DNA from 2 places in the Sessilibacter sp. MAH3 genome. Region 1 is predicted to be linked to the other one. Evidence: predicted binding sites of a transcription regulator. Region 1 holds the regulator's gene; the other holds the start of a gene.
What was found. The regulator FNR, encoded in region 1, switches genes on or off when oxygen is low (the NO sensors DNR and NnrR bind a similar motif). The targets are predictions, from matches to a motif close to TTGATNNNNATCAA.

Region 1 (3,204 bases):
CTCGTTTGATAAACTCGGTTTTGCTGATTCCTTCGGCTGCACAAATATTGATCAGCTTGTCGGCTTCTTCTCGATCAAGCACCACCTGAAGGCGTTTCTTTTCGCCTTTGGTTATCTGTTCCCGGTAGCGTTGTTGTCGTTGTGTTGCGGTTTTATCCACGGTGAAGCCCCTAAGCTAAATCGCGTTACACTGTAACGGATCTGTGGGCTTTGGTCGAAAGGATTTTGAAAGAACCATTGTTGCTCTGTGTTTGATGATTATGTGTTTGATGATTAATAGTTGACCTGATCGAGGGTTGCAGGTGCATACAGCCTTGTTAAATTCATTCAACTGTAGCGAGTTGGCGCCTATCTCTGTTGGATACGGACGGAAATGACGAAATCGCTGTAAGTCCCTCCCTCCCTCACCACCATAGAATTTTAAAAAGCTCCACGATGTTGGGTTTTTTTCTGCCTTAAAAAACTCGTCGAAGTTAACGCGGAGAGATAGGTTAAGAACCCGAGCGGGACTAATGCAAAGCTAAGCAACAAACTGAACGGGCCGCAATTACTGAAATGAGGATGAAGCTGTAAGGCATTTACCAAAGACTTTCGGCCCTGTTCGCAATGACCGTTGATTGATAGTTTGTTTCCCGTCAAATATCTAATTTTTAAGATTGATTTAACTCAATGCCCTAATTGCTGTATACGAATAGATTGTTAAGTACAGGTTTAATTGGTGGTGTTGAGTGTTTTAGTCGGTTGATTAAATCGAATGGGTAGTTTTTTGTGAGTTGTTTGGCGGAATTTTGTTAATTTGATCGCTGTTTGTAATGTAGTTGATTTTAATTAAGTTTGTGAATAGTTACTTACGGCAAAGTTATCTAAGATTACAACTGATTCTACATTCTTGTTTTTCTATATTTATAATTGAAAATTTGTAAGGCTGTTCAGATTTTTATATTAAATAAAAAAAGTTTTTTTGATATGTTTTGCGAACATTTTTGGCCAAGGAATTCGGTATTTTTAGAAGGCTCAATGATTCTTTAAAAGCAATACCAAGTTATTTTAACGTGGAATTGTTCTAAGTAATAAATCGTTACGAATAAGAATTTATTGACGGTGCTTTTTGATGAGAAAATGCTTCGGGATTAGAAAGTGTTGCAGAACTAAGAGGAGCTTTTCTACCGACCGAGATCGGTAGAAGGTAATCTAATGTGGGAATACGTGTAGACAAACCGCTTTAAATACTCATCACAATTCAAAGCGAAGTATAAATTTGTGTTATTCAGCACTCGCCACTTTTTGGTCGTAGGAGCAGTGTGTGCCAGCTAGCTCACTTAATCCTACAAGGTCAATAATGGTGATGTCACGCTGGGCAACTTCAATAAGGCTTTCTTTTTGGAACCTGCGAATAAGTCGGCTTACGGTTTCAATAGTAAGGCCAAGGTAGTTGGCGATATCTGTACGCGACATAGAAAGACGGAAGTGCGTTGCAGAATATCCGCGTTGTGAGTAACGACTAGAAATGTTGATTAACAGCGCTGCTAGGCGATCTTCTGCGGAGCGCTTGCCCATCATCAATAGGAATTCGTTATTGCTTTGAATCTCGGCGGAGAATAGGTTGTACAGTTGCTGCTGAAGCGCAGGAACTTTTTGTGACAAATTGTCGAGTTGTGCTTGCGGCAAAAAGCAAACGCTGCTGGTTTCTAGCGCTTCTGCAAAGCTGTTGTGAGTTTTACCGTGATAGGCATCAAAGCCTAAAATTTCACCAGGGAATGAAAACTCGGTGATTTGGCTATCGCCATTGGTTGCAATTACCACCGATTTGAAGCTGCCTGAGCTAATGGCGAACAACCCTTCGAAATGATCACCGGTATGATAAAGGGTCTCACCCGCATGGAGTACACGCTTTTGTTGCACCACACCTTCTAGTTGGCCAATATCATCGTTGGACAGGGTGTGAGGCAGACAAAACTTACTTACAGCGCAGTTACTGCATCGTACATATGAGGTAACAGTCATAGGTAACTTTCCTACCGGGCTTATCTTGTTGAAATTCTACAGGACTTTTGATCTGAGTGCATAGTTTAAGGTTGCTATATCAGCAATATACGTTATTGAGGGAGATAGGTCGATAGCTTCGAGGCGTGAGAATTTACAAATACGCCTTCTTTGCGCAAAACTTAGCTTCCTTGGTAATAATCAATAAATTTTTTATTCGATCAACAGCTCAAAAATTCAATTTGTTTATTTTTACTGCAATAACAATAGACTATATAGCAGGGAACATCGGTATGAAATGCGGGCTTATTAGCCCGCACGTCTGAAGTAGGAAGCCAATTGATTGGCAAACCATTGACCGCTTGGTGTTAATCTTAGTTTTTGCTGATTACTGATTACCATTTGTTGCCCAAACTCTTGTTCTAAATTAGATAATTCTTTTGCAAAATAATGGTCGAAACTGGTTTTCCAGCGGCTTTCAAACTCTTCTTTATTCACTTCTAAATTACACAGTAAGCGTTGAGTGATTTCTTTTCTTATTTGATCATCGACCGACAGTTCCGTACCGCGATAAACCGAGTGTCCGTAGCTTCTCACTTGGCGGGTATAGTCACGTAAACCCAACTGGTTTTGCCAAACGGCTGATGGCGTACTGGATATCGCCGACAATCCAAAACCAATGACGGTATCGGCAACGTCTGGAACATAGCCATGTTGAGTCCATTGTAGACGACCACTTTTGGTTGCATCGCACAAGGGGTCATCGTTGCTAACGAAGCAATCGGGGCCAATTGCGCAATAACCGCTACTTTGAAGATGGTTGATGGCAAAGGTGCGCATTTCCATAACGGTTTTATCTTCGGGAACTGATTCGATATCAATCAGCGATTGTGAGGTAAATATTTTGGGATTGTGGTGATATTTACGCAGAACAACTCGTGAGGGCGACAGTTTTAACAGTTGTTTTAGGCTGCTCATAAATGAGCCCAAGCTCTGTTGTGGTAATCCAAAGGTAACGTCGAAACTGACGGATTGAATGCCTTGCGAGCGAACATCTGAGGTTGATTGTTTCAGTTTTTCGAAGGTGTATTTTCGATTAATGACTTGCTGAACCTGTGTACTAAAATCTTCAACACCAAAATGAATGCGGTTAAATCCCAAGCTTTTAACAAGACTGACGAGCTCTGTATCTACCGTTCTTGGATCGGTTTCAATGCAATA
Region 2 (3,204 bases), on a different contig from region 1:
AATTGTTATGCCGTTATCCAGCAGTTTCTGACAAAACTCGTAAATATTTTCCACACGATAGGCAACATGACCGAAATTTCTACCTTCACCATACACTTCAGGGTCCCAGTTATAGGTCAACTCAAGTAAAGGAGCGTCGGTGTTTTTTGCAGACTCAAGATCATTAGGTGCAGACAAGTAAACGAGCGTGAATCGTCCGCGTTCACTTTGCATTCGGCGAACTTCAACAAGGCCCAGTTTGTTGCAGAAAAAATCTAAAGACGTGTCAAGGTTAGACACACGAATCATGGTATGTAAAAACTGCATAGCGCTTCCTCATTATAAGCTCAATGAAATCACTGAGCTGTTAGCTTTATGAATTAACAAAAATACTGACAAGTAAACAATACAATTTACAACAATTGGCTATCTCTCTTGCCAGCAACCAAAACTGCATAAAAGACCATCCGACGACTTGAAAGTTTGCTGTTAAAGCATGACGTTCTCGGTATGAGAATCTTTAATTAAAGCTTCGTGATTTAACAGCCTCTAATTTTGGTTTTAAAAAAATACGTCTATTAACCTTAAGAACCTCTGATTAACTCATCCATGATTTAATCAGAGGGAAGAAATTGAAAATGTGATTTCCAATTTCTTCACCATTTCAATCACTTACAGTTCTTGAAATTGGCGACACATCCTTGTGTCGCGAGAAACTCTAAGTTAATCAGAGCTTCCCTTAGTTTCTTATGGGTATTTGTTCGTAAAACAAATACCTACTTTAAAGATGCATGTTTAATTTTTTTGTCTTAATTAAAGTAGCATTGAAAATACGTTCTACAATTAAAAACCATTAGAGCCTCTAATTAAGTCATTTCTGATTAAAGCACCAACGATTTAGCTAAGTTGATTTACTCAAAAATCGAGCAAAGAAAATTCAACTTGCTGGGCTCTGGCTTTTTCAACAACTTATCGGTAATGAAATTGCGAGGCTTTTAATTTTAAGAGCTCTGGCTCTATGGATACAGGTCTGGGAATAGCAAAGCGACAAGCGATACATAGGAATGACTGCTTCGATAAAACTCAATATTCAAAACCCGAACGACGGTTTTTAAGAAGAAATTAAAACACCAGCTTACATTAACAAATCCTTACATACAGAAACCGTATAACGGGCACACAGTTTAGTACCGAAAATTTGATCTACATTAATTGCATAAATTTAATTCGTAATTTACTCGAAAAAGAAGCTGTTTTAAGCAACTCATAAAATCAAAAATTAATTTAAATCAAAAATAGCTAGACGTTTTCCTTTAATCTCGCAGCCAATTAGAAACGAACAAGAGAATACCCCAATGAGAAAAGCATCCAAACTTTTAACCTGTACCGCCGCACTTTCTGCTTTGATGTTGTCTCCTTTAGCTTTCTCATACGAAGCAGGAGATATCGTATTTCGCGCTGGTATTACCACTGTTGATCCGGATGACTCTAGCGATAATGTTGCTATCAACGGTCAAACTCTATCATTGAGTGGTGGCACTTCTGAACTTAGCGTTGAAGACGATACGCAACTCGGTTTGACCTTGGAGTATTTCTTCAGCAAAAACCTAGGTCTTGAGTTACTGGCATCAACTCCCTTCACTCACGATGCTAACGGCGAAGGCGAATTGTCAGGTATCAGCGTTGCTGAAGCAAAACAATTACCACCTACTTTAAGTTTGGTTTATCACTTCGACGGTCTAGGTGCGTTTGAGCCTTATGTTGGTGCTGGTATCAACTACACTATTTTCTTCGATGAAGACATTGATTCTGAAGCAGCGACTGCACTGGAAGCTATTGCGGGCTTAACCGGCGGTGATGTAGAGCTAGACGATTCTGTTGGTCTTGCGTTGCAAGTTGGTTTTGACTACCACATTAATGACAAATGGTTAGTAAATGCTTCTGTGCGCTACATTAATATCGAAACCGAAGCAGAGATTACTTTTGATGATGGTACCGTCATCAGCTCCGATATCGATATTGATCCTTACGTTTGGACAATTTCTGCTGGCTACAAATTCTAATCAGATATTTTTAACACGGATATTTTTAAAACCGACATTGTTAAAACAACAGAATCGCAATCTAAAACGGCCTCACTGTACGAGGCCGTTTTTTTATGTTGGAAACTTCCTATATTTGGAAGAAAAATTAACCCTTTTGCGACTAAAATCACCCTGAAGTCGCTCTATAACAGTGGCTGATTTCGAAACCCAGAATCACTACATTAACTAATTCGTAAATAGTTTTTAATCGTTAATACAGCATCTTCCACACACGTTGTTATTCCACCGGCACGTCTAACCAATAGCGCACCTTGCAAACAACTCAGTACCCATGTTGCCGTGGCATTTGCATCTAAACCTGTAGCAAATTCGTTGTTGTTAATACCTAAGGATATTTGCTGACAAATCCAATTGCGTTGTTCCTGAAAAAATCCACTGACTTGCAACTGAACAGATTCCGGCAGTGCAGAAAACTCCCCAGCTAATGCACCACACAAGCAAATTAAGTTACCGCTTTCACCAAACTGTAGATAAGGTTGAAAGTAAACCTCTAAATTACGAGCAGCACTTTCAGAATTAGCCGATTGTGCAAGTAATCCCAAAAACATCGAGCGATAATTATCGACAACCGCCGCCGCAAGCTCGCTCTTGTTAGCAAAATGATGAACAATGCTTGGCTTTTTTATACCCACGCGCACAGCAATATCATCAAAACTAATAGCGCTGTAGCCACGAGTCTGAATGAGCTCCTGCGTGATCTTGATAATTTTGTCCGATGTACGCTCAGTGGCCATAATAGATATAACTAAAAAGGATGGTTGATTCATACATTAGACACATGGGCACTATGCGTCAACAAAAGAGTGCCGAAGCCATTGCCTTGTGAATATAAATACAAAGCTTGAAGCGCTAAAGAATTCAGGATTCGCAATTCGACGCCGGTTTTTAAAGCAGTAATCGCTAAAAAAACGCTCAACAACCGAGCAAGCCAAACCCAAGATCAGAGATTCAGGCTTTCTAAATCGGAGTTTGAAACACTGTTTATAAAAAGTTGTTTGTAAGAGCCTGTTTGTAAGAAGCTGGCTATGAGGAAGCTCCGACCATAAGATCGCCTGACAGTAAGAACCTCGACAATAAAAGCCTCTGACTAACTTGTCTCAAACTTAATCAGAGGGCAGCG

Region 2: a site for FNR is predicted at 1,178-1,191, ahead of ACYQ2C_RS03250 (OmpW/AlkL family protein). Genes of this name have one in related genera too.

The regions. Positions count from the first base shown of each region.
Region 1 covers NZ_BAAGIE010000002.1:192,294-195,497, reverse strand. Annotated here, with positions in the region: gene ACYQ2C_RS02360 (ribbon-helix-helix domain-containing protein) at 1-160, opposite strand, end outside; gene fnr (fumarate/nitrate reduction transcriptional regulator Fnr) at 1,264-2,004, opposite strand; gene ACYQ2C_RS02350 (radical SAM protein) at 2,293-3,204, opposite strand, start outside.
Region 2 covers NZ_BAAGIE010000003.1:115,214-118,417, reverse strand. Annotated here, with positions in the region: gene ACYQ2C_RS03255 (VOC family protein) at 1-306, opposite strand, end outside; gene ACYQ2C_RS03250 (OmpW/AlkL family protein) at 1,335-2,042, shown strand; gene ACYQ2C_RS03245 (TetR/AcrR family transcriptional regulator) at 2,246-2,851, opposite strand; gene ACYQ2C_RS03240 (LEPR-XLL domain-containing protein) at 3,108-3,158, opposite strand.